DNA from 3 places in the Devosia sp. MC521 genome. Region 2 is predicted to be linked to each of the others. Evidence: predicted binding sites of a transcription regulator. Region 2 holds the regulator's gene; each other region holds the start of a gene.

The links. The regulator LexA, encoded in region 2, represses DNA repair genes until DNA is damaged. The targets are predictions, from matches to a motif close to TGTTCNNNNTGTGTTCNG.
Region 1: the regulator LexA is predicted to act here: its motif matches at 2,954-2,971, upstream of recA (recombinase RecA).
Region 3: the regulator LexA is predicted to act here: its motif matches at 7,357-7,374, upstream of parE (DNA topoisomerase IV subunit B).

Annotation. Positions count from the first base shown of each region.
Region 1 is NZ_CP059902.1:2,326,279-2,337,205, forward strand. Features, by position in the region: gene alaS (alanine--tRNA ligase) at 1-1,564, opposite strand, end outside; gene recA (recombinase RecA) at 1,801-2,874, opposite strand; gene araD1 (AraD1 family protein) at 3,155-4,150, shown strand; gene H4N61_RS11210 (cell cycle histidine kinase CckA) at 4,217-6,784, opposite strand; gene flhB (flagellar biosynthesis protein FlhB) at 6,884-7,966, opposite strand; gene fliR (flagellar biosynthetic protein FliR) at 7,970-8,737, opposite strand; gene fliQ (flagellar biosynthesis protein FliQ) at 8,739-9,005, opposite strand; gene H4N61_RS11230 (flagellar hook-basal body complex protein FliE) at 9,095-9,424, opposite strand; gene flgC (flagellar basal body rod protein FlgC) at 9,451-9,861, opposite strand; gene flgB (flagellar basal body rod protein FlgB) at 9,870-10,274, opposite strand; gene H4N61_RS11245 (flagellar biosynthetic protein FliO) at 10,463-10,927, shown strand, end outside.
Region 2 is NZ_CP059902.1:1,626,297-1,637,223, forward strand. Features, by position in the region: gene H4N61_RS07780 (beta-galactosidase) at 1-1,094, opposite strand, end outside; gene H4N61_RS07785 (SMP-30/gluconolactonase/LRE family protein) at 1,102-1,977, opposite strand; gene H4N61_RS07790 (2-dehydro-3-deoxy-6-phosphogalactonate aldolase) at 1,974-2,585, opposite strand; gene H4N61_RS07795 (2-dehydro-3-deoxygalactonokinase) at 2,588-3,505, opposite strand; gene H4N61_RS07800 (IlvD/Edd family dehydratase) at 3,773-5,581, shown strand; gene lexA (transcriptional repressor LexA) at 5,967-6,686, opposite strand; gene H4N61_RS07810 (BMP family protein) at 7,019-8,017, shown strand; gene H4N61_RS07815 (ABC transporter ATP-binding protein) at 8,081-9,610, shown strand; gene H4N61_RS07820 (ABC transporter permease) at 9,607-10,689, shown strand; gene H4N61_RS07825 (ABC transporter permease) at 10,692-10,927, shown strand, end outside.
Region 3 is NZ_CP059902.1:1,472,028-1,482,954, reverse strand. Features, by position in the region: gene glnA (type I glutamate--ammonia ligase) at 1-218, opposite strand, end outside; gene H4N61_RS07130 (P-II family nitrogen regulator) at 289-627, opposite strand; tRNA gene H4N61_RS07125 (tRNA-Leu) at 1,102-1,186, opposite strand; gene tig (trigger factor) at 1,675-3,054, shown strand; gene H4N61_RS07115 (hypothetical protein) at 3,188-3,409, shown strand; gene H4N61_RS07110 (PRC-barrel domain-containing protein) at 3,457-3,756, shown strand; gene H4N61_RS07105 (ABC-F family ATP-binding cassette domain-containing protein) at 3,820-5,337, opposite strand; gene H4N61_RS07100 (IS256 family transposase) at 5,493-6,695, shown strand; gene parE (DNA topoisomerase IV subunit B) at 7,497-9,512, shown strand; gene H4N61_RS07090 (DEAD/DEAH box helicase) at 9,834-10,927, shown strand, end outside.

The sequences.
Region 1 (10,927 bases), 700 kb from region 2:
CGGTGACAAGGGCAGTAACGCCATCAGCCTTGATCACGCCGCTATCGCCGACCTGACCGCCGCTTTCGCCATAGAACGGTGTCTGATTGACGACGACAATGCCGTCCTGACCAGCGGAGAGTTGAGTGACTTCCTTGCCATCGACCAAGATGACATTGATCTCAGCTTCAGCAGTTTCGGTTTCGTAGCCGAGGAATTCGGTCGGGCCGAGCTTGTCCGCAAGACCGAACCAAACGGTGTCGGTGCCCGCTTCGCCCGACCCAGCCCAGTTCTTGCGCGCTTCAGCCTTCTGCTGCGCCATAGCGGCATCAAAGCCTGCCTGGTCAACAGTGATCGAACGCGAACGCAGTGCGTCTTCGGTCAGATCGAGTGGGAACCCGTAGGTGTCGTAGAGCTTGAACGCGGTCGCGCCAGCGAGAACGTCGCCTTCGCCCAGCGAAGCGGTTTCGGCTTCGAGAATCTGCAGGCCACGGCCAAGGGTCTTGAGGAAGCGGCCTTCTTCAAGACGGACGGTTTCCGCGATCATAGCTTCGCCACGACTTAGTTCTGGATACGCCTGACCCATTTCGCGCACGAGAGTTGGAACCAACTTGTGGATCACTGGCTCGTTAGCACCCAGAAGGGTCGCATGACGCATCGCACGGCGCATGATGCGGCGCAAAACATAGCCACGGCCTTCGTTGGATGGCAGAACGCCCTCAGCAATGAGGAAGCTCATCGAACGCAAGTGGTCGGCAATTACGCGCAGCGAGCGATTGCCCGGACCGTTGATGTCGGAATTGGTTGCGTGAGCGGCAGACGAGATCAGCGCCTTGAACAGGTCGATATCGTAATTGTTGTGAACCCCCTGCATCACTGCAGCGATACGTTCAAGACCCATGCCGGTATCGATGGACGGGCGTGGCAGGCCAGTACGCGAACCATCGGCATGCTGTTCGAACTGCATGAAAACAAGGTTCCAGATTTCGATCCAACGATCGCCATCTTCATCAGGAGAACCCGGAGGGCCGCCCCAGACCTTATCGCCGTGGTCATAGAAGATTTCCGAGCACGGACCGCAAGGGCCGGTATCGCCCATCTGCCAGAAGTTGGACTTGGCGCCGAGGCGAACAATGCGATCTTCAGAAAGACCAGCAATCTTCTTCCAAAGCTCCATAGCCTCATCATCGTCCTGATAGACGGTGACCATCAGCTTGTCTTTTGGAAGAGCCCAGTCCTTGGTGAGGAGGTTCCAAGCCAATTCAATCGCGTCGGACTTGAAATAATCGCCAAACGAGAAGTTGCCGAGCATTTCAAAGAAAGTGTGGTGGCGCGCGGTAAAGCCCACATTGTCCAGATCGTTGTGCTTACCGCCAGCGCGTACGCACTTCTGTGCCGTCGTCGCGGTCGAGTAAGGACGTTTTTCAACGCCGGTGAAGACGTTCTTGAACTGGACCATGCCCGCATTGGTAAACATCAACGTCGGGTCATTGCGCGGGACGAGCGGGCTCGAGGCAACGGCTTCGTGGCCATTGCGTGCAAAGTAGTCGACAAAGCTCGAACGAAGATCGTTTACGCTGGTCATACACAGGCTTTCATGGCGAGCGGGCGCAGTGACGCCCGAGTAGGAAAATTTGGGGGCTATTTATCGTGATGGCTCGTTGTGTGTCCAGCGTTGGACGGGGAAAAACCGGCGAGTTTTCAGCAAGTGGCGCATTTGCCCCAAGTGCTGTGACGGCTTTGTCAATTATTTGAGCTAAAGCGTCCCCCCGGAAAACAAAAACCCCCGCCGAAGCGGGGGTAGTGCAATCAATTTCAATCTTAGTCTTCGCTACCTGCGTCGTCTTCGCCGGCCGCCACCAAGAGCACTTCACCGAGGAGGCCGGAGCTTTCGCGCACACCCTGTTCGATGGTGTTGGCGACTTCTGGATTATCCTTGAGGAACTGTCGGGCATTTTCACGCCCCTGCCCCAGACGCTGACTTTCCCAAGAGAACCAAGCGCCCGCCTTATCGACGATACCAGACTTCACACCCAGATCGAGCAATTCACCAGTTTTGGAAATGCCTTCGCCATACATGATGTCGAATTCGACCTGACGGAACGGCGGAGCAAGCTTGTTCTTGACCACCTTGACGCGGGTCTGGTTACCAACGATCTCTTCGCGATCTTTGAGAGCACCGATACGACGGATGTCCAAGCGAACCGACGCATAGAACTTCAGCGCGTTACCACCAGTGGTGGTTTCTGGCGAACCATACATCACACCGATCTTCATACGGATCTGGTTGATGAAGATAACCAGACACTTCGACTTCGAAATCGACGAGGTCAGCTTACGCATGGCCTGGCTCATCAGACGCGCCTGCTGGCCCGGCAGGCTATCGCCCATTTCGCCCTCAAGTTCAGCGCGAGGGGTGAGAGCCGCAACCGAGTCGATGACGAGCACGTCGATCGCGCCCGAGCGCACCAAGGTGTCCGTGATTTCAAGCGCCTGCTCGCCAGTATCCGGCTGCGAAATCAACAGGTCGTCGATATTCACGCCAAGCTTACGAGCGTAGACCGGATCAAGTGCGTGCTCGGCGTCCACAAACGCGCAGATGCCGCCCTTACGCTGGGCCTCCGCGATAACATGCAGCGCCAATGTAGTCTTACCGGAGCTTTCCGGACCAAAAATCTCGACAATACGGCCCTTTGGCAGACCACCAATGCCCAGCGCGATGTCGAGACCCAGCGAACCGGTTGAAATAGCTTCAACTTCAATCGCCTGGTTTTCACCCAAGCGCATGATTGAGCCTTTACCGAAATTACGTTCGATTTGGCTCAGCGCGGCCGCAAGAGCCTTGTCCTTGTCCATAGATCCACCTTCAACAACGCGAAGCGACGAAGCTGCCATAATGCTGTCTCCTTATTTCACGCTCTCGAAGTCACTGCAACGAGAGGATCTAGCCAATGTGCGATATCTGTATCGCATTTGTTCTCATTTTGTACCCGTTCAGTCAAGGCCGAAAATGAGAACAAAGCCAGACTTTTGAGAGACAGCCAGTTCAGGGCCCAATTGCCGCGATTCTGCTGCGCCTGTCGCGTCACTTTAAAAAGTATGATTTATGGCTAGACAGCTGCCAAAAGCTTGGGTTTTATGCCCCCGCTCAGGGGAAGCTCAGCCGAGGACTGATATGCATCTCATACAATATTTGGACGACAACAACACGCGTGCTGTGGGCGTAACGCTCGAAGGCGTCACCAAACGCCTCAACGAGATCACGAGCGTCTACGCCTTGGCGCAGAAGGCTTTTTCCACCGCAGGCGGCATCCCTGCAGTGGTGAAATCTGTGGGTCTTGGTGAGACCGTCGACAAGGCACAGCTCTACGCCGCAGGACGCTTGCTTTCGCCCATTGACCACCCCGATGCCGCCCATTTGCACGTTACCGGAACGGGCCTAACCCACCTTGGTTCGGCAGCAACCCGCGACGCTATGCACAAGGCAAATGGTTCAAAGCCTGTCGAAGAGCTGACCGACAGCATGAAAATGTTCCGTATGGGACTTGAGAACGGCAAACCGAAAGACGGTGAGCGTGGCGTCCAGCCAGAGTGGTTCTACAAGGGCAATGGCAATATCGTTGCGAGGCCCGGCCAGCCAATCCCGTCCCCAAGCTTTACCCTCGACGCTGGTGAAGAGCCGGAGATGGCCGGCATTTACGTGATCGATGCGGATGGCAATCCGCGCCGCATCGGCTTTGCTGTGGCCAATGAGTTTTCTGACCATGTCACCGAGCGCATCAACTATTTGTACCTCGCACATTCGAAACTGCGCTGGTGTTCATTTGGCCCTGAAATCCGTGTCGGTGATTTACCGAAGCACGTGGAGGGCACCTCGCGCATCCTGCGTAATGGCGAAGTTCTCTGGCAAAAACCGTTCCTCTCCGGCGAGGACAACATGAGCCACACCATAGCCAATCTCGAATACCACCACTTCAAATACGATCTGTTCTGCCAGCCAGGAGATGTGCATGTGCATATGTTCGGGACAGCAACACTGAGCTTTGCTGATGGGATTTCGACTCAACCCGGCGACGTCTTCGAAATCGAAGAGACCCAGTTCGGTCTACCGCTCCGCAATGGCGTTGCGATCGATGCCGACAAGGACGTGAAAGTTTTGGGGCTCTACTGATCCCCTCACCCGCGCAGTAAAAAGCCCGCTTCTCATGAAGCGGGCTTTTTTGTTCAGACTACATGATCAATTCGGCTTGTCCTGGCGCTGCAGCACTTCCTTGACCTTGGAATTGATGTCGTCGAGCGAATAAGGCTTTGGCAGGAAGTCGACACTCTGATCGTCCTCAATGTCGCGTCGTACGCTTTCCTCAGCATAGCCAGATACGAAGATGATCTTGAGATTCTTGATCTTACCACGGATCGATTTGAGCATGGTCGGACCGTCCATTTCCGGCATCACCACATCAGAGATGATCAGATCGACCTCATAATTGTGATCTTCGAGCACCCAGATCGCCTCTTCCCCGCTATCGGCTTCGAGCACTTCATAGCCGGTCGCCCGCAGCGCGCGAGCGGAGAAGGCACGGACGCTTTCCTCGTCTTCCACGAGCAGAATACGCTCGTGACCGGTTAGGTCCTTGGCTGGCACGGCGGCCGCAATAGCTGCCTTCTGCACTTCTTCAATCGTCGGTACATGACGCGGCAAGAAGATCTTGAAAGTCGTGCCCACGCCGACGGTCGAAACCGGATAGATAAAGCCTTCGGTCTGTTTGACGATGCCATAAACGGTCGACAGACCAAGCCCGGTGCCTTTGCCTAGTTCCTTGGTGGTGAAGAAAGGATCGAAAATCTTCTGCAGGATTTCCGGGCTCATACCGGTACCGGTATCTTCCACCTCGATGAGCACGTAATCGGCTGCCGGCATGCCTTCGTGGCGCATGGAAACAACGTCGATCTCGCCCACATTGCTGGTGCGAATTGTGATCGAGCCGCCATTTGGCATAGCGTCACGGGCGTTAACAACGAGATTGATAATAACCTGCTCTAGCTGCACCACGTCAGCGCGAACCGGCCAAATATCACGGCCATGATCGACGGCCAGCTGGTTCTTTTCGCCAATCATGCGCTTCAACAGCACCGTCAAATCATCAACGATCAGCGGCAATTCAAGCACCTGCGGCCGTAATGTCTGGCGGCGCGAGAAAGCCAAGAGCTGCCGGGTAAGACCGGCCGCGCGATTAGCGTTCTGCTTGATCTGCATCAGCTCATTAAAGGATGGATCGCCCAACTTGTGCTTGAGCAAGAGCAGATCGGAGAAGCCAATAATAGCGGTGAGGAGATTGTTAAAATCGTGGGCAATGCCGCCTGCCAACTGACCAATCGCCTGCATCTTCTGGCTTTGCGCAAACTGCGCTTCGAGCTTGCGCTGGTCCGTCATATCAAGCGCGTAGACGTTCACCTGTTCAGGCGAACCAGCACTGAGTTCCGAAGCGGAGATATAAAGGCGAACCGCGTGATCGCCTTCCATATTGAGCGTCGCATCTACAGGCTCGACGGCCGACCGCCCCGACATAGCGTCGGCAATGGCCTTCACCAGCTTGTCGCGGCTGGAGCCATCGACTAAGTCCACGACCGGATGCAGTTCCAGACTTTGCGCCTCCCCCGACCACTGGAAGATACGGCTGAATGGTGCATTGGTGCGGACAATCCGCCCTTCCCCATCAAGGGTCGCAATCGCAAATGGCGTATCGTTGAAGAAGCGCGAGAAGCGCACTTCAGCGGCGCGTAGCGCTTCTTCATTGTCTGGAGCACTGGAGCGATCGAGCACCAACGTGCGGGTTTCCCCGAGTTCGCCATCGGCCAAGCGCGCAGCACGGTGCAACAGACGCACCGGCAATGTCGTGCCATTGCGGCGCACGAAATCAATGTCGATGATCTCCGTGCGAATTTCGCCATCGCCACGACCACGCATCAGCAGCGACGCACCGTCTCCACGGACAATGTCCGATAGCGCCAACTGGCCGACATTAAACTCGGCCAAATCATAGCCCAGCCAATCCGCCAACGTCGAGTTGAGATACTGGATGCGGCCTTGGGCATCGGCAGAGAAGAAACCGGAAGGCGAGTGATCAAGATAGTCAATGGCGCGCTGCAGATCGCGGAACGCCGTCTCGTTGTTTTCGCGATCACGCGTAATGTCTTCTACCGACCAAGTGACTAAAGGCTTGGTCGTTTCGTCACTAGCAGGGAGCGGACGCACTGCGACACGATACCAGAAAACACGATTGGCTTCAGCCTGAGAACCACCGAGGCCACCCGGAATTCGAATGTCTTCGATGGCATTTCGGCCTTCCTTGGCAGCGCGCGACAGTCGGTAAACCGCCTCGCTCGCATCGGCATAACCCGCAAAAAGGCGCGGTACGCCAACAGGGACACCATTGGTGACGCCGCCGGGGAAACTACCATAATGGTGGTTCACATATGAAATCTTGCCATCACGGTCAGCAATCAGCACGCCAAAGGGCATGCTATCGACCAGAGCATGATTGACGGTACGGCGTTCTTCGGTTGAGGCGAAGCGGAAGAGATTGGCCGCAAGCCCGAACAGGAAAAACACACCCGCTACAGCTAGCAGCCCAACGAAACTCATCACAATCTCGGGCGATATGCGTTCCCCGAAGAGAGAAAACACAACCGCCGCCGCAATCAGCGCCGCGCCGAGTAGTATAACGCGCCACAATCCCGTTCCGCCACGCGCAGCGTCGAGGACGGGTTCGGGATAGCTATGCTCGCCGAGCGGCGTCCTTGCCATAATTACGTGCTCCAACGTCCCGAATCGAGACAATTAAAAAAGGATTAGCAAATGGGGGCCGGTGTTGGGAGCCCGAAGGAGTTAATCTTCATAGTCAATCTACCGCGTCGGACGCCAACCTCCACGCCGATTTTTCAGCCCCATCACGAAACCGATGACTTCAGCAACAGCCTTGAAGTGCTCGATTGGAATGGTTTCATCAAGATCCACAGTGGCATAGAGCGCGCGAGCGAGGGGTGGGTTTTCAACCACAGGCACGTCCCTATCTTCGGCCAAGGCACGAATGCGCAGAGCAACGGCATCAACGCCCTTGGCGACGCAAATTGGCGCAGCCATCTTAGCATCGTATTTTAGCGCCACCGCAAAGTGCGTAGGGTTTGCGATAACCACGGTAGAATTAGGGACCTGCGCCATCATGCGCTTACGAGACCGTTCTTGCCGCAGCTGACGCAGGCGTCCCTTCACATGCGGATCGCCTTCCTGCTGCTTATACTCTTCGCGCGTTTCCTGAACGGACATCATCTGACGCTTCCACCACTTCTGACGCACGTAGAAGTAGTCCGCACCAGCGATAATCGTCACGACAATCAGAACTGCGCCGAGGATTTTCACGCCGAGTTCTTGAAAATCCAAGAGCATAACGAGCGGATCAGCGGTCATCATCGTGTCCAGTCGGTCGCGTTCCGGCCAACACACTGCCACCACGACGGCGCCAACAATGATGATTTTAAGGAGCCCCTTGCCGAAGTTCACCAGAGCTTCAGAAGAGAACAGGCGCTTTGCCCCTGCTAATGGAGAAATTTTGGATAGCTTGGGCGTGATGGGCTGCGCGGACCAAACCGGCTTGTGTTGTACCAAATTCGCCAGCACGCCGCAGGCAAACAGAATTATAAGCGGGATCAACATGACCCCGAGGACAGAATAAACTAAGCGACTGATGAAATCAGAAAAGCCAGCGGCACTGATGTCGATCTGATCAACGTTCATCAGGACAAGACTGAGTGACGTGTTGAGCTCGCTGGCAACCCAAGGCGAGACCGAGGCGAAGACGCCGGTGATGCCTATGAGCATAAACCAGGAGGTGACCTCCTGACTTTTCGCGACATCACCCTTTTTGTGTGCGTCATCGAGCTTTTTCTGGGAGGGGTCTTCGGTTTTGGAGTCTTTATCCTCGTCTGACATCTCTTAGCCTCGCCACATCGTCAGATGCTCTTCGAAGGCGGTGAGATACCAGCCCATCATCATCGAGAGGAGAAGGAAGAGGAGCAGGATGCCGACCAAGATATTGGCAGGCATAAGCACGAAATACACCTGCAACGCAGGCATGAGACGCGCGAGGATGCCCGAGCCAAGGTTAAAGACCAGGCCGAAAACGATGAACGGCGCTGCCATCTGTACGCCCACTGCGAAAGCACTCGCCACGGTTTGCAGGGCAAGCTGCATAAAGTCTTCAAACATCATCGGGGCAGATATGGAGAAGACGCCGTAGCTGTCATAAATCGCGGCAAGAGCAAGATGATGCAGGTCTGTCGAAAAGATGAGCGCCAAACCCAAAAAAGACAGAAAATTCGCAAACACGGCGCTTTGCGCACCAGCTTGGCCGGGGTCAGCTCCGAGCGCACCCGATAGACCCGTTTGGAACGCCACAATGGTCCCCGCCACTAGGGTTGCCATTGTCGTGATGCGAATAATCCCGCCGATGATCAGCCCAATAGCCAGTTCATGCAGCAACAGGCCGACGACAGCGCCTAAGTCAGTCGGCATAGCGGGAATGAGGGGACTAAGAAGGGGAAAAACCACAAACGTGAACGCTAGCGCAAAGCACAAGCGAAGCCGCATCGGGATAGTCTTCTCTCCGAGGGCAGGCATCAGCATCAGCAACGCACCGATGCGTGCGAACAAGACCATGAACGCAAAGGCCACATCTGGCAGCCAATTTAGGCTGACCGTCACCTCAGAACCCGACGATAATCATGTCGACGACTTTATCCATAAAGCCCGACATGGTCGCCCCCATAAAGGGCAGGATCAGCAACATGGTAAGGAACATCGCCACCACCTTCGGCACGAAGACGAGCGTTTGTTCTTGGATTTGCGTTAGCGCCTGGAAAAGCGCGATGACAACACCGACGGCAAGGCCAACAAGCATCAATGGTAGCGATACGATGAGCAAAGCCCAAATCGCTTGTTGAGCAATATCGAGTGTTTCTGCGCCAGACATGACAGGGTTCCGGTGGAATCAGGCCGTTAGGGTAGCGCAATTCGGGGTAGCCCGGCTCTGAATTTGGCCGGGCTACCCAAAACTTAGTCTTAAATCGACATCCGCATGATTTCTTCGTAGGCGGAAATCACACGATCCCGAAGGGTGACCATGCTTTCAATAGCCATTTCGGTTTCAGAAAGCGCAGTCACCATATCGATGACATTCGCCTTGCCATTGACCATATCAATGGCCAGTGCATCCGAAGTCTGACCTTTGTCGAGCACGCTCTGAACATTGCTCGCCAGCATGGACGCAAAGTCGTTGCTCGGACCGAGGTTCGCCTGCAGATCGGTCATCGGCAGCGGCTGCATAGTAACGAGACGGCTAGCGTTGGTATAAGCGCTAGTTGCGGCATTTAGTGGGGTAGTAAGTGCCATAACAAAAGCTCCAATAAAAAGGGTTATTAACCGCCAAGAATGTCGAGGGTGCGCCCGAGCATCTGACGTGTGACCGTGACAACGTTGAGATTGGCTTCGTAGCTACGCTGCGCCTGCCTCATGTCCGCGGTCTCAATAATGCTGTTCACGTTTGGATACTGAACGTAGCCACTCTCATCTGCAGCAGGGTGACTTGGCTCGTAGCGTGGAATGAAGTCGGATTGGTCCAACGCCAACCGGCCAACCTCGACGATGCGTCCGCCCACTTCAGCATCAAAGCTAGCGTGGAATGTTGGGATCCGCCGACGATAGGGGTCCTCACCCGGCGCTTTGCCAGCCGAGTCCGCATTGGCGATATTCTCTGCTATGACGCGCATGCGCGCTGTCTGAGCATGCAGTCCAGTAGCGGCGATCTTGAGTGATGAATTAAAATCCATGATCTACCTCAAACGTTCTTACCCAGCGCCACGCGCAGGATACGGACCGACTTCTGATACAGCGACGTCGCCGCTTGGTAGTCCATCATGTTGGTTGTTACTTTCATCATCTCATCCTCGAGCGTGATCCCATTGCCCTCGGGTGTGACTTCGAAGTTTGCCATTCGCTGGGCTGCGAACTGACCGCCTTCTGAAGATGCAACGATGTGCATAGGCTGGGTTGCGATCGTGGAGATCGAAGCTGAACTCATTTGCTTTGCTCTTTTAGCAAAGTCATACTGCGCAAGATCTCGACCGCGATAACCGGGTGTTTCGGCATTCGCGACGTTCTCTGCGAGCAATCCTTGTCGGCTTTGATGCCAACGCATTTTATCGGTCAGTGCTGAAAACACCGGCATGTCCATCAGTCCCATTTCCCGACTCCGCAGTTGTTAATGGGCACTTCTTGCCGATTTTAGGGTTAACAAATGGTTAATTTTGGTCGCAAAATGCTTTGCTGACAGCAATATGCGGCAATAATTACCCATCAAAAGGCCGATCTTGCCCTTAAATACAAATCGGACTATCGCCTTACGTGCCTGACAAAATGGGAGTTTCGACCTTGCAGTTTATCACCAGCCTCTTCGGAGGCAGCGGCAATACGGTGGTTACCGCCGTGCTCGCGCTTGCCATCGTCCTCGTCCTTATTCTGCTGGTAAGCTGGCTACTCAAGTTCATCAGCAATGCATCAGGCAAAGCAGTACGCGGTCGCAACAAGCGACTCGCCGTCATCGACACGTTAAATGTTGATCAGAAAAGACAATTGCTCATTGTGCGCCGTGACGATGTCGAGCATCTCATCCTCATTGGTGGCACCCAGGACATCGTCGTAGAAGCGGGTTTTTCGGCGCCTGAACACCCAGTCGCGGTCCCTTCGCGACGCGGCTTGTCACCTTCAGCCGGGCGCCGAATGACACCCCCTGCCCAACCAACAGCATCGCCGGATGTCGCACAGACCGATTCTCCGGAGCCTCTAGTGACGGCCGCGCCAGGTACTGTACTTGAGCAGTTGCAACGTGCAGGTCAC
Region 2 (10,927 bases):
ATCTGCTCTTGGGCCATGGGGGCCTGCCGCCAACGGAAGTAAGAAACCACTTCTGCGCCGTGTGCAAAGGCTTCCCACGCCCAAAGACGTGCCATGCCAGGCAAAGGGTCGGGATTAGCAAAAGCCCAGTTCACCGGGCCAGGTTGCTGCTCCATGATCCACCAGCGGCCATGCCCGACCGTGCGGTAGAGATCATGGTGGAAGGCAGCATTGTCCGGATCGCCTTGGCGCAGGTACTGGCGCTTGGTTTCCGCACTCTCATCGGACATCGCAAGGTGACCGATGGGATAGCTGTCCCACGAGGCGATATCGAGTGTTTCGGCCACATCATAGTGGTCGAACTCGGCATAACGGCTCATGAAATTATGGATGACCGGCAGGTCTGGGCGCTGGGCCTTGAGAATGTCGAATTGGACAGCATTGAAAGCCGCGACCTGATCGGAGGCATAGCGGCGGAAATCTAGCTCATGGCCCGGTGTGGCTTCGCAGACCAAAAGATTAGGCAGCTCGATCTGATCGAAGCGATTGTATTCCATCGACCAGAAGACATTGCCCCACGCCTGATTAAGCGCGTCGATCGTGCCGTATTTCTTTTCAAGCCAGAGGCGGAAACCAGCTTCAGCAGCAGGTGAATAGGAATAGGTCGTGCCGTGGCAGCCATATTCATTGTCGGTCTGCCAGCCAATGAGGGCAGGGTGATCGCCAACGCGTTCAGCGACGATCCTTGTGATCCGTGCAGCCTCTTCACGATAGCCAAGGTGAGAGAAATCGTAATGGCGGCGGGAGCCGAAGCCACGCCGCCGTCCCTGCGCATCCACTGCGAACATATCTGGGTGTTTGTCCGCCATCCAGCGCGGCGGGGTCGCCGTGGGTGTGCCGACAATGACCTTAAGGCCATGTTTGTGCAGTACGTCCATCGACCGAATAAGCCAATCGAACTGTAAATTGCCGGGCGTAGGCTCAAGGCGTGACCAGGCGAATTCGCCGATCCGCACGATTTTGATCCCGACTTCGGCCATGCGGCGGGCGTCTGCGTCCCACCAATCTTCTGGCCAATGTTCGGGATAGTAGCAAACGCCCAATGCAGGGTACATCTCGTCCTCAGAGCTCTATAGTTGGTTCCGGTAGTCCCGCCACGTCGAGGTCGATGTAGAAGAGGCCACCGGCAACTTTTTCTGCGGCCAGTTGGTCTTCCGACAACGTCTTATTGGCGGTCGTGATGAAGAGGCGCTTCAAGTCCTTGCCGCCAAATGCGGGGCAGGTGACCTGACTGACGGGCACTTCAATAATGCGGTCTATTGTGCCGTCTGGGGCATAACGGATGACACAGTTGCCGCCCCAGCGGGCGTTCCAGAGATATCCTTCGCTGTCGACAACAGCGCCATCGGGATAGCCGCGGTCGTTCGAGACGTCAGCGAAAGCTTCCCATTCGCCGACAGGCAGGCCTGTTTCCGGGTCTGTCGCGACGATGAGGATTTTCTGGGTTGGTGTGTCGGTCCAGTAGGCGCGCTTTCCGTCGGCGGTGAAGCAAGCAGCATTGGGAATGGCGGCCGCAGAACGGATTTGCGTCAGCTTCCCCTTACGGAAGTGATAGAGCGCGCCTTCGGCTGGGCCTTCATCCTTGACCATGGTGCCGATCCAATAGCCGCCTGATGGATGGAGGCGACAGTCATTGGAGCGGTTACCCGGCTTATCGGCTTCAATAGCGACGATGAGGCGGCTCTCACCGGTGACGAGATTGAAACGCTTTAGCCCCGTTTCCGTCGCCAAGGCGAGTTCATCCGCCGAGATGATTGCAGCGGCGGTGACGATCTCGTCAAATGCCCAGCTTTCCTGATCCTTGCCATTTTCGTCGACGGCAAAGAGGGTTTGATTATTGATATCAAACCAGAAGAGTTTTTCGCGGTGTGGGTGCCAGAATGGCCCTTCACCAAGGGCGCATTGGCTATCTAACAGTAACTGTGCGGTATCGCTCACGCCTTAGCTCCTTTGTCATAGGAGGCCACGGCTAGTTTGGCGCGTTCCGAAACCTCGGCGACACTCATGCCGGGCTTAAAGATGTAGGTGCCAAGGCCAAAGCCAGTGCAACCGACAGCGAAGAACTCGTGGAAGTTATCCGGGTTGGCGCCGCCCACAGCATAGGTTGGAACGGCAGGCGGCAGGACGGCCTTAACAGCCTTGATGCCTTTGGAGCCCAGAACTTCTGCCGGGAAGAATTTTAGGCCTGTCGCACCATTGCGAATGGCGGTGAACGCATCGGTGGGTGAGAAGACGCCGGGATAGGAGGCCATGCCTTGGGCTAGGGTTTCCTTGATCACCTCCGGATTGGTGTCAGGCGAGACGATGAAGACGCCACCGGCAGCCTTGACGTTACGGACGTCTTCAACGGAAAGCACCGTGCCTGCGCCAATGTCCGCACGGTCTGAAAGCGCCTCTGCCGCACGGCGAATGCTTTCGAGTGCGTTGGGCGAATTGAGCGGAACTTCAATCAGGGTAATGCCAGCATCCACGAGCGCGGTGCAGACGGCAACAGCTTCGTCGTTCTTGAGGCCACGCAGGATGGCGATGATGTGACGGTGGTTCATACTTATACTCCTGCGATGCCGGTGCGCGCGGCCTTAAGGCCTGCGAGCATGACGTCTGTAACATTTACGATACGGCTCGAAGCGCCGGTCATGCCCAGCACGCGGGCATAAAGCGCGCACAGAGTGTGTGAGCCGATGAGGGGGACGGGGTCGTAACCGATCTTGGAACGGTTGGCGGCGATCTCAGAGCCAATGAGGAGGCCCGAGAGATAGCCTGCGCACCATGCCGAGCTCCGACCGGAGAGAAGAGCGCTGGCGCGAGCGGCGAACAGCTGCCCGATCAAATTCTCGGGGTGTTCGAGGCCCTTGCTGGCGCCATAGACAAACCCGTCATCGCGATCCGCAGTGGTGAGGTCGCCCTGTAGGGAATGGCGAAGCACGGAATGGGTCTTGAGTAGATCAAACATCTCGCCGGTCATGGCCGTCGAGAAGCTCTCGATCTTGGTGCCGGAGAGCTTGGCCCACTTGGAGTGGGTGCCGGGCATGCAGACGAGACCGGAATAGTCGGGAGAGATTGCCGCGAGCCCAAGGAGCTGAGTCTCCTCGCCGCGCATGACGTCATCGCTACCGTGGCGCTGGCATACGCCGGGCAAAATGGAGACGCGCAAGCCGCCAGCCATTTCGGGATGGACCGCACCCGCGGCCAAGTCTTTAAGGTCGGTAGGGGCTTCAAGGTAAGGCGCTTCGAGCCAGCCTTGGCGGGCGCCTGCCATGCCACAGATCAACACTTCGTCTGGCGATGTCGCCAAGCCTAACTGGCCGATTGTTTCTGTTAGTGCGCCAGGGAAAGCATCGGGGGTCAACTTGCCCATGCCTTTGTCCGAGCTTGCTGTTCCGATTACGGAACCATCGCCGTCCAGCGCCCAAGCCCTTAAATTTGAGGTGCCCCAGTCAACAGTGACCCATGCTCCTGATTGCATCACTTCGTAGTCCCTCCAAGTCTGCGGCGCGAACGTAAAGCCGGAGACCGACACTGACTAGCCCGTTCTTGTATGGCTTAACCGCAACTGCCCGATTGCACCGCGCGCTGAGTAAGGTGGAATGCGCCGAAAATCAGATTCTCACGGTGTTTAGAGTCATTTGTATGATTTTAAGCTACGGCCCCGTTCCATTCCAGAATTGCCGTGCTAGAACAGGAGCAAACAGACCCCAGTGCTCCGCAGGGCGGAGAACCAAGGAATTGATCTATGACGGTAGATAACAGCGGCAATGGCGGCCGGAAGCTGCGCTCGCGTGCGTGGTTCGATAATCCCGACAATCCAGACATGACCGCGCTCTATCTTGAGCGCTACATGAACTATGGTGTGTCGCGCGAAGAGCTGCAGTCCGACAAGCCGATCATCGGCATCGCGCAGACCGGCTCCGACCTAAGCCCTTGTAACCGTCACCATATCGTTCTGGCTGAACGTCTGCGCGAAGGTATTCGCGAAGCAGGCGGTATCGCCATTGAGTTTCCGGTTCACCCGATTCAGGAAACCGGTAAGCGCCCGACGGCAGGTCTTGACCGTAACCTGGCCTATTTGGGCCTCGTGGAAGTTCTCTACGGCTATCCGCTGGACGGCGTGGTGCTGACCATTGGTTGCGACAAGACCACACCCGCCATGCTGATGGGCGCGGCGACGGTCAATATTCCGGCGATTGCTCTCTCGGTTGGCCCGATGTTGAACGGCTGGCATAAGGGCGAACGCACGGGTTCTGGCACCATCGTCTGGAAGGCCCGCCAGCTGCTCGCCGCTGGCGAGATCGACTATCCAAAGTTCATTGAACTGGTTGCGTCTTCGGCCCCGTCGACTGGCTATTGCAACACCATGGGAACAGCGACAACGATGAACTCGCTGGCTGAAGCTCTCGGAATGCAGTTGCCGGGTTCAGCAGCGATTCCAGCGCCTTATCGTGACCGTCAGGAAATGGCCTATCGCACTGGCAAGCGTGCGGTAGAGATGGTTCGTGAAGACCTCAAGCCATCGGACATTCTGACCAAGGAAAACTTCCTCAACGCTATCGTGGTCAATTCGGCCATCGGCGGCTCGACCAATGCGCCAATCCATATCAATGCGATTGCCAAGCATATTGGTGTCGACCTCAATATCGACGAGTGGCAGGAGCATGGGCACAAGGTGCCGCTCTTGGTGAACTTGCAGCCAGCGGGTGAATATCTCGGTGAGGACTATTACCACGCGGGCGGTGTGCCTGCGGTGGTGAATGAGCTGATGAAACAAAAGCTTATCCACGAGAACGCCCCAACCGTGAACGGCAAATCGATTGGCGAAAACTGCCGAAATCGTCCGATTGAAGACGACAAGGTCATCCGTCATTTCGACAATCCGATGAAGGCGGAAGCGGGCTTCCTCGTGTTGCGCGGGAACCTCTTCGACAACGCCATTATGAAGACTTCGGTGATCAGCCCCGAGTTCCGCGAGCGCTATCTCTCGGATCCGCAGCATCCGGGCATGTTTGAGGGCAAGGCGGTGGTGTTTGATGGTCCTGAAGACTATCACCACCGGATCGACGATCCCTCGCTCGCTATCGATGAACACACGCTGCTGTTCATGCGCGGTGCGGGGCCAATCGGCTATCCAGGCGCTGCGGAAGTCGTGAACATGCGTCCGCCTAGCTATCTGATTAAGAAGGGCATTTCGTCCCTTGCTTGTATCGGTGATGGTCGTCAGTCGGGCACGTCGGGTTCGCCTTCGATCCTCAACGCGTCGCCTGAAGCGGCGGCTGGTGGCAACCTCGCGATCCTGCGGACGGGCGACCGGGTGCGGATCGACCTCAATAAGGGGGAAGCTGACATCCTCATCTCGGACGAGGAAATCGCTGCTCGCCGTTTGGATCTGAATGCAGAGGGCGGATATAAATTCCCCAAGCATCAGACCCCTTGGCAGGAAATCCAACGCGGCCTGGTCGGCCAATTGGGCGACGGCGCCATTCTGCGTGGTGCCGACAAGTACCAGCGCATTGCCCAGACCGAAGGTCTGCCACGCGACAATCACTAAGCGCGATATGCGTGAGAAAGGGCCCGCGAAAGCGGGCCTTTTTATGCGTCCAGCCAGCGTGGCCGCGATTGGCCTATCTGTGGCTTTTGGCTGGCACTTATGGGCGTCAGCTTTGGCGCGGACATGGCCTTTTAGGGCGCGAAGGGGCGCGTTCTTTAGAGCGGGGATATATGAAAATGGAGGCGGCGCTCGGGCTTAGCCGTGAGCGCAATGCTCGGCTTTGCGCGTGTACTGGCTCAGCGCCTGTGATGTCGAAGGTCGGCGAGCGGGCGTTGGAAGAATATACGCCACTCCGGGGCGCGGGGAGTATCGTGGAGGCGTGTTACAAGAACCAACGCTGCGCAGAACAAAGGGGCAGAGTTTTTCAACTTGCCCCTCCGCCAATTCAGTACTTCCGCATCAGGCCGACCAGACGGCCTTGAACCCGGACCCGATCGGGCGGGAAGATACGGGTTTCATAGGCCGGGTTTGCCGCTTCCAGAGCGACCGTATCGCCCTTGCGGCGCAGACGCTTCAGGGTTGCTTCCTCATCGTCGACAAGGGCCACGATGATTTCGCCGTTTGAAGCCGTATCCTGCTTTTTGATGAGGACCGTGTCGCCATCAAAAATGCCTGCGTCGATCATCGAATCCCCGCGCACTTCCAATGCGTAGTGTTCGCCTGAGCCGAGCATTTCTGGCGGTACAGCGATGGTGTGCGAGTGGGTCTGGATTGCCTCAATGGGCGTGCCTGCTGCAATGCGGCCCATAACCGGAATGGAGATGGGGCGCGCATAATCGTCAGCGGCGGATGGAAGTGCACGCGCTGGGGGCGCGGCGACCTTGCCGAGAGTGCCTTCAATGACGCTGGGCTCGAACTTTGCCTTGCGGCCGCCCAAGGTCGGGTTCATCGAATCCGGTAGCTTCACCACTTCGAGCGCACGGGCGCGATTGGGAAGGCGGCGGATAAAGCCGCGCTCTTCGAGGGCAGTGATGAGACGATGAATGCCGGATTTGGACGCCAGATCAAGCGCATCCTTCATCTCGTCGAATGACGGAGGAATACCGCTCTCCTTCATCCGCTCATGGATGAACATCAGCAATTCGTGTTGTTTTTTCGTCAGCATCGGCCCCAGACCCCAGAATCGGAACATAGACGGAACGACTATATGTGTTCCTCAAATGTTCTGCAAGTGTTGCCATGTTCCTGTCAGAACTGCCAAACGGCTGTAATATGCGCATGCATAGATGTGTGATTTTGGCCGATCCAAGCCCGAGCCCCAAACATGCGTAAACGCGTCACAGGCACAGTGCGGCGTTGAGGAGCAAATGCGACTCGTCAGCAAGACGGAACAGATTTAAAAAACCTTAATTTTCAACTTGCCAACCAAGCGTGTTCGCTCGCTAGATAGGCAGGAGAGATTTTTGTTCGTTTTTTGCACACTCATTGGGGGTTAAAATGACCGCTCTAACGAAATTCGGTCGACGCGCCTTTCTTTCGGCGGCCGCACTCGGCGTCGCAGCTCTGTCGCTGACCGGGTCGGTATTGGCGCAGGATGTGACCAAGATTGCAGCTGTGTGGACCGTTCCGGTTGAGCAGCAGTGGGCATCGCGCCTCCATCTCGCGCTGATCGCAGCGCAGGAACGCGGCGAGATCGAATATGTGTATTCGGAAAACGTGTCGAACACCGACTATGAACGCGTCATGCGCGAATATTCGGAGCAGGGCGCTAAGCTGGTGATCGGTGAAGCCTTCGGCGTTGAACAGCCAGCGCGTGCCGTTGCGGAAGAATACCCAGAAGTGATGTACCTGATGGGGTCCTCGCTCCAGCCAGTTGAGCCAAACTTCGCCACCTTCGACAACTTCATCCAAGAACCAAGCTATTTGACCGGCATGGTTGCGGGCATGAAGACCGAAACCAATAAGATCGGCATGATCGGTGGTTACGCTATTCCAGAAGTGAACCGTCTGATGAATGCCTTCATGCAGGGCGCACTCTCGGTCAACCCAGAGGTGAAGTTCTCGGTGAGCTTCATCAACTCTTGGTACGATCCTCCGAAGGCCAAGGAATCGGCATTCGCTATGATCGATGCGGGCGCTGACATTCTTTACGCAGAGCGTTTTGGCGTGTCTGACGCTGCCAAGGAACGCGGCGTTCTGGCCATCGGCAACGTGATCGACACCGCAGCGGATTACCCAGGCACCATTCTGGCGTCGGCGCTGTGGCACGGCGAGCCAATGATCAACAAAGCAATTGCCGACATTAAGGCTGGCAGTTTCACCGCTTCGGATTACGGCATTTATGCCTTCCTCGAGCACGGTGGTTCGAGCGCAGTTTATGATGAAGCGCTTGCTGGTGCGGAAGCAGTAGCTGCCGCTAAGGCCAAGGAAGCTGAAATCCTTGCTGGTACTTTCAAGGTCGACATCAACGACGCTGAACCAAGCTCCAGCATGTAATCCTTTTTCTGGCCGGGTGTGGGTTTTCCCACGCCCGGCCTATTCTATTTTTTGGGGGCGGCAATGACCGACCAACAGGGGGATGTGGTGCTCTCACTTGAGGGTATCACCAAGCGCTTTGGCAAACTCACCGCGAATGACGGGATTAATCTCAGTCTCAAGCGGGGCGAAATCCTAGCCCTTCTGGGGGAAAATGGCGCCGGCAAGACGACATTGATGAACATTCTCTTCGGGCACTATGTGCAGGATGAGGGTGTGGTTCGTGTTGCGAGCGAGGCTGGCCTTCAAATTTTGCCTGCCGGTTCGCCTGGCGCGGCGTTGAAAGCCGGTATTGGCATGGTCCACCAGCATTTTACGCTGGCGGAAAACCTCGGCGGGCTCGACAATATTCGTCTTGGCACCGAGGGCATGTTTGCGCTTGGCGGCAAATCTACGGCGCGCAAGAAGGTGGAAGCCATTATTGCGGAGAGTGGGCTTGATGTGGACCTCGACCGTCCTGTCGCCAGCCTCACCGTAGGCGAAAAGCAGCGCGTTGAAATCTTGAAGGCGCTCTATCGCAATGTCCGCGTGCTTATTCTGGATGAACCCACCGCGGTTCTGACCCCACAAGAGTCCGAAGGGCTCTTCACCGTTCTGCGCCGCTTGGCTGCGAATGGGCTGGGCGTTATTTTTATCTCTCACAAGCTGGGAGAAGTGCTCTCCGTATCGAGCCGTATTCTGGTTCTGCGGGGCGGCCGCAAGGCGGGTGAGCTCGTCACTGCAAATTCTGATCGGCGCGATATTGCCGATTTGATGGTGGGCAAGGCTGTGGCTGAAGTGAAGCGCACGCCCGCAACGCCGCGCGAGCCGCTGATGAGCTTTGCCAATGTGTCGCTCAAGCAGGGCTCGACCCGTCAATCGCTGCGCAATGTCAGCTTTGAACTCAAGGCTGGCGAAATCATCGGTCTGGCCGGTGTGTCGGGCAATGGCCAATCGGGCATTGCGGCACTGATCTCGGGGCTTGCTGTTCCGGATGCTGGCGAAGTGCGTCTTTACGGCGAAGCGCTGACCAAGGCGGACCCGCGTGCGCTGGTTCAGGCTGGTGTGGCGCGTATGCCGGAAGACCGCCAGCATGACGGCGCTGTTGGCACGATGAGTGTTGCCGACAATATTGCCATTGAGGAAGTGCGCAGCGCGCCGTACTCGCGCTATGGCCTGCTCAATCGTAAAGCCATGCAGGAGCGGGCGACGGAAGCGATTGCGGCCTATGACGTGCGTTGCCCGGGGCCGGACGCCGAAGCGCGGCTGCTCTCTGGCGGCAATGTGCAGAAGCTGATTTTGGCGCGCGTTTTGGAGCGTTCGCCGCGCGTTATTCTGGCGAACCAGCCCACACGCGGCCTCGACGTTGGCGCGCAATCGGAAGTCCATCGCCGCATTATTGCAGCGCGTGACCGTGGCGCCGCCGTGATGGTGATTTCGGAAGACCTGGACGAATTGTTCGCGCTGGCGGATCGCTTCCTTGTGGTTCACGCCGGGGAGGTCAGCGACGCTGGCCCTAGCGAAAAGCTCGACCGCGGTACGATTGGTTTGTTGATGGCAGGGCAGGCAGCATGAGTTTGCGTCTTGAAAACCGCGCTGACGCTTCTGTCGCGCTCAAACTGCTGGTTTCGCTTGGCTCCGGCATTGCCGCGCTCTTGCTGGTGGCTATTCCTGTTCTGGCTGCGGGGCAAAACCCGATTACGGCCTATGGCCTGATGGTGCAGGGCGCGTTTGGCTCGATGTTCGCGTTTTCCGAAACGCTGAACCGGGCGACGCCGCTTATCCTGACCGGGCTCGCCTGCGCAGTCGCGTTCCGGGCGAAGCTTTGGAATATCGGCGCGGAAGGCCAGCTCTATATAGGCGCGCTCGCGGCGGTGCTCGTTGGGAGCGGCTTGCTGCAGATGCCGCCAGCGTTGATGATCCCAACGGTGATGATCGCGGGCTTTATCTGCGGCGGCATGATGATGGTGGTGCCAACCATGCTCAAGCAGCGCTTTGGCGCTGATGAGGTGGTAATTACGCTACTGCTGAACTTCGTCGTTATTCTCTTTGTGCAGATGCTGATCGAAGGGCCGTTGAAAGACCCTCTGGCGATGGGCTGGCCGCAATCCATCCCGCTCGACGCGGAAGCAAAATTCTCCAAGCTCATTCCCCGTCTGCGGATGCACTGGGGGCTGATCGTCGGTATTGGCGCGGCCATTGTTCTTTGGATTCTCGTGCGCAAGACCGTGCTCGGCTTCGAGATCAAGGCCGTGGGCGAGAACCGCGATGCGGCTAAGTTCGCAGGCATCCCGGTCAATGCGACCATGCTGAAAGTGGCGCTAATTTCGGGTGGTCTCGCCGGTCTTGCCGGTGTGTCCGAGGTTGCAGGCGTAAAGGGCTATCTCTCGGCTGATCTCTCGCCGGGCTTTGGCTATTCGGGGATTGTCGTGGCCATGCTTGCGGGGCTTTCGCCGATTGGCACCGTGTTTGCGGCGCTGTTCGTGGCCTCGGTCTTTGTGGGTGCGGACTCGATGAGCCGTGCGACCGGCATTTCGAACTATCTCGCTGACCTCGTTGTGGCGCTGTCGCTGCTCTGTGTGCTGGTCGGTACATTCTTCCTGCGCTTCCGCGTTCGCTTTGAACGCAAAGCCAAGTCTGGTGCGGAGGCGTAAGAATGGACGTCGTATTCGAAATCATCGGTTCGGCCAATTTCTGGGCTGCAGCAATCCGTATCGCCACGCCGCTGATCTTTGGCGTCTTGGGCGCGCTGATCTGTGAGCGGGCAGGGGTGCTCAATCTCGGGATTGAGGGCATTTTCGTTGCTGGCGCCATGGCCGGTTGGCTCGCCGTGTTCCTCGGAGCAGGGCTGTGGGGCGGCGTTATCGTTGCCATGCTGGTTGGTGCGATCTT
Region 3 (10,927 bases), 150 kb from region 2:
GGATCTGGCATGAGCACCATGTCGGACTCGTTGATGGCCTTCCAGCCAGCAATCGAGGAACCGTCAAACATCACGCCGTCTTCGAACATGTCGGCGTCGACAACAGACACGTCCATAGTAACGTGCTGAAGCTTACCGCGCAGGTCGGTAAAGCGCACGTCCAGGTACTTGATGTCCTCGTCTTTCATGCGCTGGATGATGTCGGCTGCGGTCGTCATTTGGGTCTTTCCCCTGTCTTGCGGAAACGGTTGTATTCAGTCGGGTGCGATGCGCTCGGTCTAAGGGGACTTAGAGCGCGTCGTCACCAAATTCGCCGGTACGGATGCGGATCGCTTGTTCGATCGAGTAAACAAAGATCTTGCCGTCGCCGATGCGCCCTGTCTGGGCTGCTGCACGGATAGCTTCGATTGCCTTTTCGGCGACGTCGTCGGTGCAAACCACCTCGACCTTCACCTTTGGCAGGAAGTCCACCACATATTCAGCGCCACGATAGAGCTCCGTGTGGCCTTTTTGGCGCCCAAAGCCTTTGGCTTCGGTCACAGTGATGCCCTGCAGACCTACTTCCTGCAGTGCCTCTTTTACTTCGTCGAGTTTGAACGGCTTTACGATAGCCTCGATCTTTTTCAACTCATGCCTCCATGGCCACTTTCGGCAATTACCGCCAATACATATGCATAGGGTGTGCCAACTCACACAAGCTTCAAGAAAACCATATTTTCCATAGCCTTAGTCAATAAGCGAAAAACAGTGTAGCACGGGCAAAGTGAGGTATATGCACAAAGTTTAGGCGGCGCGCACAGATTTACAGCCCAGTCACCACAGGACAGGGATTTGGTGCCGCAGTTTTAAGCTGCGCCCTTGTACAATGTCAGAAGGGGGTGGCAGTGACTTCTATTCGCCACCGGCATTGTGCGCTGCTCAGCTCAGAGCTGCAGCACGCTCTAGAGCGGTGCATAACATGAGAAATATGCGATCAGCACATCACACAAGGGTGGTGATCGCCCGTACTCACGACGCCAAACGCTAGATGCGAAAAAAGCGGCATCACGGCTGCCGCTTTTTCAATCAGATTAAATCTGAAACCACTCAACAGGTGAGTGATGGTGCGCCCGGAGGGACTTGAACCCCCACGCCGTGAAGCGCTGGAACCTAAATCCAGTGCGTCTACCAATTCCGCCACGAGCGCGCTGTCGGCTTGCTATGATATTGTCATAACGGGGTCAATGCCCTGCCCTCATTCTCCTCAGCTCAAGGCACAGAATCTTGTGAAACAGCCGACTCTGGCGCGTTCAATCATGTGGAAAACTGCGCAGTGAACCCGCTCCCTCACCACTTGATTACCGCGCCAAGATGCAACCACATGAAAAATCGCAGGTTTGCTAGGGTATCCGGCGTTTAGACAGGCATAGCAATGCTTGCACCAAGCCCGAATAGCCTCTATACGCCTCCATCAACCCGGCCTGAGGCCGCGCTTTGTTTTGGCGCGTCCAAATGATGGATTGGTGAAAGTGTCGACCCAACAGATGGGTTTTGTGCTTTCAAGCCCTGTATTTAACGCGGGGTAAGAAAAGCAAACGGCTCATCTGGCGCGAAATTTTCGCGTGGCCTCGCCTCCTGAATCAATGCGTCATGCCGTTGGCCTAACGAGATCAAACAAGACGGGAATAGACCCCCATGCAGGTAACTGAGACCCTCAACGAAGGCCTGAAGCGCAAGCTCAGCGTCACCATTTCGGCCGCTGACCTTAACGCGCGCCTCGACACCAAGCTCGAAGAGCTCAAGGGCCAGGCTAACATCAAGGGCTTCCGTCCCGGCAAGGTGCCGACCGCTCACATGAAGAAGGTCTATGGCCGTTCGGCTATGTCCGAAGTCATGACCGACGCGATCAACGAAACCGTTGCTAGCGCGCTCGACACCCGCAAGGAACGCGCAGCTGCTCAGCCAAAGGTTGATCTGCCGCAGGATCAGGCAGTGATCAACGACGTGCTCGACGGCAAGACCGATCTGGCATTTGAAGTTGAATACGAAGTTCTCCCACCAGTAACACTGATGGACACTGCTGGCGTCAAGATCACCAAGCCAGTGATCGACGTGACCGACGCAGAAGTCGACGTCGAAGTGAACCGCGTTTTCGCACAGAACCGCGGCTACACCGACAAGGGTGATGGCGCAGTTGTCGAAAACGGCGACCGTCTCGGCCTTTCCTTCGTTGGCAAGATCGATGGCGTTCCATTCGATGGCGGCACTTCCGAGCACGCTCACCTGACCGTTGGTTCGGGCGAATTCATTCCTGGCTTCGAAGAACAGCTCGTCGGCCAGAAGAAGGGTGAAACCAAGACCATCAAGGTTACCTTCCCAGCTGACTACCAGAACGCTGATCTGGCCGGTAAGGAAGCAACCTTCGACGTCACCATCCTGCATGCTGACGGCCCGAACGCTGGCGAACTCGACGACGAATTCGCTAAGAAGCTCGGCCTCGAAGACGTTGCAGCACTGCGCAAGATCATCCGCGAACAGATGGAATCGGCTCTCGCTTCCATGGGTCGCCAGCACATGAAGCGCCAGGTTCTGGACGCTCTCGATGACGGCCACAAGTTCGACGTTCCAGCCCAGCTGGTTGAAGCTGAATTCGCGACCATCTGGCAGCGCGTTGAGCACGAAGTGCAGTCGCACGGCCGTTCCTTCGAAGACGAAGGCACCACCGAAGAAGCAGCTCGTGAACAGTACCGCCGTATCGCGGAACGCCGCGTGCGCCTCGGCCTCGTCGTTGCCGAAATCGGCAACACCAAGGAAGTTCAGGTTTCGGACGAAGAGCACCAGCAGGCGCTTATCGCTGAAGTCCGTCGCTTCCCAGGCCAGGAACAGCAGATTTACGACTACTACCGCAAGAACCCACAGGCTCTCGCAAGCCTGCGTGCTCCAATCTTCGAAAACAAGGTCGTCGACCTGATCATCGATACCGGTGCAATCACCGAGAAGAAGATGACCCGTGAAGAGCTCGCAAAGCTCATCCAGGCTGACGAAGACGAAGTGCCAGAAGAGCACCACCACTAAGATCTGAGCATAGCTCAAACGAAAGCCGCCCTCCGGGGCGGCTTTTTTTATTCTTTGTTACCGATCACAGCCATTTTGAGTGAACCTTTTGGCGTCTGCCACATTGCCACTACGCACTGTGGAGTCTGAAATCATGAGCTATATTTCATCCGCCTTTGCCCCCCAGCCGCAAGTCGATCGCGATCGACGCATAGCACTTGGTCTTGATGCGAAGAACTTCGCGCGCCGTGCGGGCATCACGACTGGCGAACTGCATGAATATGAGCTGACCCAAGAGAGCCAAAGCTTCGATTCAGAAGTGGCGGCGCGGATCGGTGAAATGCTGTCCGCCCTTGAGGCCCGCAGTCCGCTTTAGCCCCAACTGACCATCCCATAATAAGCAACACCAAAAAGGATTTCATTTTGGACCATACTCGTCACACACCCCTTTCCGTTACCGAGCTGAACGCTGCCGTTTTAGAAGGCGCAACAATTTACGGCCCGGATGACCACCATGTCGGCAAGGTCGCCCATGTTCACGGACTTGGCGCAATTTCGCAGGTTGTCGTTGATGTCGGTGGCTTTCTCGGCCTCGGCGCAAAGCCGGTCGCGCTGAACGTGTCAGACCTCAATTTCATGCGTGACGAGGACGGCAATGTGCACGGCGTCACGCGCTTTACCAAAGATCAGCTAAAAGCTCTGCCAGAGCATGTTGATCGCTGAACACTGACCTGACCTCCAGTCAGTTGGTGAGAACGGGAGCTCCTCGCGGGGCTCCCGTTCTTTTTAGAGAGCGGCAGCCATCTCCGCGAAAAAGTCTTCCGGACTGTCAACTTCGACCAGCCGCCTGCCCTTGATCTGCAAAAACCGCGTCCCCACCGCCCGCAGAAAAGCGCGGTCGTGACTGACGATAATGGCCGTGGCACCCTGCCCGCAGATATCGTCCTCAAGCTGTTCTTGCCCGGGGATGTCGAGGTGATTGGTCGGCTCATCCAGCAAATAGAAATTGGGCTTGGCTAATCTTAGCGCCAAGAGCGCGACACGCGCCCGCTGACCAAGGGACAGTGTCGCCATTGGCTTGGTTTGCTTCTCGGTGGCAAAACCCGCGCCCGCCAACAGCGCAATCGTCCGCCGATCGCCCTCGTCAAACCGCTCCAAAAGGTAGTCAAGCGGTGACCGGTCAATCGGAAGCCAAGCGAGGGCTTGGTCCATATATCCGGGCACAAGCTGGGGCGAGAGCCGAACACCATCCACCACATCGCCCGCAAGGGCCTCTGTGATGACGCGCATGAATTGCGATTTACCAGCACCATTAGCGCCTAAGAGGACAACCCGATCTCCCTGAAAAATATGCAGCTTTTCAATTGAGAATAAGGGAATAGCATTCGGAGTGGTAACGGCAAGGCTACTGATCGCCATCATAACGCGCGCGTCGGCACCGCTATTGCCGAGCTTGACCAAGCCTGTCCGGTCGCGATGCATTTCTTGGACTTTGTTTTCAATTTTCTCGGCACGCTCGCGCAACTGCTTGGATTTCACCGTCAGCAGATCGCTGCCCGAGTTGATACCGATATTGGTCAGCTTCGCAGCTTGCTTGCGCAGCTGAGTGGCTTCTTTGAGATCACGCTCGCGCTGGGCTTGGGCCGCCGCATCGACGCGATCAAGCTCCGCCCGGGCCGCCGAATAGGCAAGCGGCAGATAGACGGGCTCGTCAGGACGCAGGAACAGTGTCCTATTGGTTACGCGATCGAGAAAGGCCCGATCGTGGCTAGCGATAACCACCGGCATGGACTTCGCCGCATAAACGAGCCAATCCTCAAGCGCGACGATGCGAGAGAGATCGAGATGGTTGGTGGGCTCATCCATCAGCAGGCCATCCGGCTCGCCAACCCAACAGCGCGCCAAAAGGGCCATGCGCTGCCAGCCACCACTCAACTGGTTCAGAGCCTTGTCGCGAAACTCTTCTGGGATGGAGAATTCCTCCAGTACCACATCAACACGCCAGCCTTCGCTTTCGAGCTGGCTGCGATCGAGCCCCGTGCCGACAAAGTCACGCAAGGAGAGCGTGAGAAATTCAGATGGAATGTCCTGCGGAATATAGCCGAGTTTCAAGCCCCGCGAGCGCGTGATCGCGCCTTCGCTCAATTCAAGCTCCCCCGCCAGGGCCCGCAAAAGCGTAGACTTGCCACGCCCGTTTGGCGCCACAAGGCCAACACGGTCGCCATCAGCGATAGAAAGAGTGAGATTGGAGAATAAGAGATCGCCCGCACGGTGGCCGGCATTTTTGAGACTGAGAGTGCCCATCGGTCGTGTCCCGGGACGTGGTGTAACTGAGGTGGTCAAGCCGCTCGCGAGCGCGCCATTAGGAGCGCCGTAGCGAGCGAGCGGCTGGGTGGTCATCGACGGATTTCCGGTAAGGTCTGGTTGCTTACCCCAACCCTGCACCTGAAGGACCACCGATGACCGACACGATGATGAACCTGCGCACGCTGGTAGAGAAGACCCCCGACGCCGATATTCTGCGTGAGATGATTGGCTTCGCTGCCGAACGGCTGATGGAGATGGAAGTGGGTGCCGCCACTGGGGCCGGCTATGGCGAAAAGAGCGCCGAGCGGCGGGTCCAGCGCAATGGCTACCGCGAGCGGGACTGGGAGACGCGGGCCGGCACGGTCGAGCTGCGCATCCCCAAGCTGCGCAAGGGCAGCTACTTCCCGGGCTTTCTGGAACCTCGGCGGCTGGCCGAGAAGGCTCTTACCGCGGTGATCCAGGAGGCGTACATCCAGGGCATCTCAACCCGTTCGGTGGACGACCTGGTCAAAGCCATGGGCATGAGTGGCATCTCCAAGAGCCAGGTCAGCCGGCTCTGCGAGGAGATCGATGGGCGGGTGAAGGCCTTCCTCGAGCGGCCGATCGAGGGCGATTGGCCCTACCTGTGGATCGACGCCACTTACCTCAAGGTACGCAGGGGCGGCCGCATCGTCTCGGTGGCAGCCATCATGGCGGTGGGCGTCAATGCGGATGGCCGGCGCGAGGTGCTGGGCATGGAGATCGGCACCTCGGAGGCCGAGGCGATCTGGACCGAGTTCCTGCGCAAGCTGACCCGCCGCGGCCTGCGAGGCGTGAAGCTGGTGATCTCCGATGCCCATGAGGGCATCAAGGCGGCCGTCACCAAGGTGCTTTGTGCCACATGGCAACGCTGCCGAGTCCACTTCATGCGCAACGTCCTTGCCCATGCCGGCAAGAGCGGTCGCCGCGTGGCCAGTGCCTTTATCGCCACGGCCTTCGCTCAGGAGACGCCGGAGGCCGCCAGCACCCAATGGCGCGCCGTTGCCGACCAGATCCGTCCGCGGGTGCCCAAGCTCGCCACCATCATGGACGAGGCCGAGCACGACGTCCTTGCCTACATGAGCTTCCCCAGGGAGCATCGGGCCAAGCTGCATAGCAACAACCCGATAGAACGGGTGAATGGCGAGGTGAAGCGGCGGACCGAGGTGGTGGGCATCTTCCCCAACGAGGATGCCATCGTCCGGCTCGTTGGCGCCATCCTGCTTGAGCAGAACGATGAGTGGGCTGTGCAGCGCGCCAGATACATGACGCTGGAATCCGTCGCCCCGTTGAGCGATGATCCCCTCGTCAGCCTGCCGGCAGTCCCCGCACGCTGACCAACCCGGCCAAGCCGGATATGCGTGGAGGCCCTGCCTCAGTTACACCACGCCGAGGGACACGATCTGCCCATCGATTTCGCTCATTGGATCGGCGCAAGTGTGGCGCCATTTGCCGTCAATTCAGCGCTACAGCATTAGCCGAAGCGCCATAAAGGGCGAACCAAGTGGGAAGGAGCGAAATATCGTCCGGACCGACTGGTCAGCCCTGCAGCCTAAGCAACAGGGCATGGACGGGACCACGCTGGCGATGCGTCGGAAATATTGTCACGTCACCCTCCCGTCTCGACATTGAACGATGCATAAGTTTATGCCGCCCCGAAGGACGGCACAAGATATTCAGCAGAAATAAAAGAGACCTATCGCCAACACCATCGCAAGAACACGCGAGGTGCGGAGATTGGCCAGCCGGTACGCAATACTATTTCCGGCGTGTGGCCAATGTCCTGGCACAGTTGGGCGGGGAACACTTGTTTGATACGCAATACTCAAGTGATCTGCCCTCATACGGCAACTCCATACAAAAACCGTATGTCCACATGAGTATCAGCACGCACTTAAAAAAGTGCTCCCAAGAAACAAACAGAACGTAAATTCATCCACTTATCCTGGGACACTCACTGTCCCGGAATGAGAACAAGCACCCATCAGGTACATCCAGAGTTCTCATATCGTTCACCTTGACGGCAATGAAGCACAGCTCATCTGTGGGAATTGAACGCAGGTCCAGACCGGCAAAAATCCTCGCGATATGGTAGAAAACCCAATTCGCCCGATTCGGGCCGAACTGATGGAAAATGTATGTCGTCAGATCTCTTCGGAGCAGCCGCTCCTCAGCAAGACCAACCACAGATCAAACCGAAAGCCGAAGTCGCGCCTCGCGTCTCCGGTTCGCCGGAGGCCTATGGTGCTGCCGACATCGAGGTATTGGAAGGCCTTGAGCCTGTCCGTCGCCGTCCGGGCATGTATATCGGCGGCACGGATATTAACGCCTATCACCACCTCTTCGCCGAAGTTATCGACAACTCGATGGACGAAGCGATCGCTGGTCACGCGACCCGCATCGAAGTTCATTTGGGCGCCGATGGCTATTTGACCATCTCGGATAACGGCCGCGGTATTCCGGTCGAAATCCACCCAAAGTTCCCAGGTCGCTCAACGCTTGAGATCGTGCACACGATTTTGCACGCCGGCGGCAAGTTCGACGGCAAGGCCTATGAAACATCCGGCGGCCTTCACGGCGTTGGCGTTTCGGTTGTGAACGCGCTCTCGGACGACTTGATCGTTGAGGTCGCGCGCGAGCAACAGCTTTATCGCATTCAGTTTTCACGCGGTAAGGTGGTGCAGGACGTGGTCAATGTTGGCCGCGTGCAGAACCGTCGCGGCACCACGACCCGCTTCCATCCCGACCCGGAAATTTTTGGCCCGACCGCAAAGTTCAATGCCGGTCGCCTCTTCCGCATGACCCGCGCCAAGGCATACCTCTTTGGTGGCGTTGAGCTGCGCTGGAGCTGCGACGAAGAACTGGCGAGCGACGACGTTCCGGCCAAGGCTGTGTTCCACTATCCGGACGGCCTCAAGGACTTCATGACGGCGCGGATCGAAGGCGAAACGCGCATTACCGACGAAATTTTCGCGGGCAAGACCGGCCGCCCCGGCAGCCACGCTTCGGTCGAATGGGCGATTGCCTGGACCCTGGGGGACGGCGGCGTACAGTCTTATTGTAATACCGTCCCGACGCCTGATGGCGGCACGCACGAAGCGGGCCTGCGCATGGTGCTGCTGCGCGGCCTCAAGAACTATGCGGAACTGATCAAACACAAGGGCGCGGCCAATCTGACCGCTGAGGACATTCTGACCTCCTGCTCGGCCATGCTGTCGGTGTTCGTGCGCGAACCTGAATTCGTCGGCCAGACCAAAGACAAGCTCGCCTCGCAAGAAGCCACGCGTATTGTTGAAACAGCGCTGCGCGATGCGTTCGACCATTGGCTGGCGGCCTCACCCAATCAGGCAGGCAAGCTGCTCGACTGGGCCGTAGAGCGCGCTGAAGAGCGCTTGCGTCGCCGCAAGGAAAAAGAGATCGATCGCGCCAGCGCCACACGCAAGCTACGCCTGCCCGGCAAGCTCGCAGACTGCACGCAGAATGCGGCGCAGGGTGCTGAACTGTTCATCGTGGAAGGTGACTCGGCGGGCGGATCTGCCAAGCAGGCGCGTAACCGTATTACGCAGGCCGTTATGCCGCTGCGCGGCAAGATCCTCAACGTTGCTGGCGCAAGCCGAGACAAGCTCGCCGCCAACCAGCTGATTGCCGATCTCATCCAAGCGCTCGGTTGCGGTACCCGCGATCGCTATTCTGAAGATGAGTTGCGGTATGACAAAATCATCGTCATGACCGACGCGGACGTGGACGGGGCGCACATTGCCGCGCTCCTCATCACCTTCTTTTTCCAAGAGATGCCCAAACTCATTGAGAATGGTCACCTCTATCTTGCCCTGCCGCCGCTCTACCGCATCACTCAAGGCAACAAGACGCTCTATGCGCGTGATGACGCCCATAAGAACGAGTTGATGAAGACCGAGTTCACCGGCAAGAGCAAAATCGACATCACCCGATTTAAAGGTCTGGGTGAAATGCCTTATGTGCACCTGCGCGAGACGACGATGTCGCCGAAATCGCGCCAGTTGCTGCAGGTGAAAATGCTGGATGATCGCGATGCAACCCGCACCGCCGTGGATCGATTGATGGGCAACAAGCCTGAATTGCGCTATGAATTCATTCAGGAGAACGCTGCTTTTGTGACCGATTTGGACATTTGATCAGCAAAGATTTACTGCAATATGGCGTGAATCGGGCAAACCCGTTGACAGTCAAGGGGTTTGCGCTATGGTCCGCGCCGCTAGCTATACGTTAGGCATCGGCATTTCTATCGCCGGGGAATGCTAACGTCAGCACCCTGCAACACTCTGGATCCGCCGTGTGTTGCTTTTGAACGCGAATGGTCACGCGACATTGTTTCCATTCGAAACTTTTAGGGCAGCGCGCCCGCAATAGCGGTACAGGCGCGCGCTCATCGGTGACGCTGAGGTCATGTACTGGCTGAATAGCGCCGCTCCGCACCGCTGATTGGGACGACCGACTTGACCGACGACTTTTCCGGACTTGGGCTTTCGAGCAAGGTAACCGAAGCTGTCACAGACGCTGGTTACACGAAGCCTACCGAGATCCAGGCTCAGGCAATTCCACACCTTCTGAATAAGAAGGATCTTATTGGTATCGCGCAGACGGGTACCGGGAAGACTGCCTCTTTTGTATTGCCCATGCTGACGCTGCTGGAAAACGGCCGCGCCCGCGCTCGTATGCCCCGCACACTCATTCTCGAACCGACCCGCGAACTCGCGGCGCAGGTTGCCGAGAACTTTGAGAAGTACGGCAAAAATCACCGTCTTTCGATGGCTCTGATCATCGGTGGCGTATCGTTTGAAGAGCAGAACAAGAAGCTTGATCGCGGCGTTGACGTGCTGATCGCTACTCCTGGCCGTCTGCTCGACCAATTCGATCGCGGCAAGATCCTGCTGACCGGCGTGGAAGTTCTCGTCATCGACGAAGCGGACCGCATGCTCGACATGGGCTTTATCGACGATATCGAAAAGATTTGTTCGCGCCTGCCGCCGCGTCGCCAGACCATGCTGTTCTCGGCAACGATGGACCCACAGATCGAGCGCCTCACCAAGCGTTTCCTCAAGGACCCAGTCCACGTTCAGGTCTCGCGCACCTCTTCGACCGCCGACACGATTGATCAGAAGCTGGTCAAGGTATCCTCGCGCCCAGATCAGAAACGCGCGGCTCTGCGCGAACAGATCAACGCGGCGGAGAACCTCACCAATGCGATCATCTTCTGCAATCGCAAGCGTGATGTGGCTACCCTCGCCCGCTCGCTTCAGCGCCACGGTTTCTCCGCTGGTTCGCTGCATGGCGACATGGACCAGAAGAGCCGCATGGAAACTCTGGATGCCTTCAAGACCAACAAGCTCACGCTCCTGGTTGCCAGTGACGTCGCGGCACGTGGTCTCGATATTCCAGCGGTAAGCCACGTGTACAACTTCGACGTGCCTGTGCACGCCGAGGATTACGTTCACCGTATCGGCCGTACGGGTCGCGCTGGTCGCTCTGGTGTTGCCTACACATTCGTCGCCCCCGCAGACGAAAAGCACCTCGATGCGATCGTAAAGCT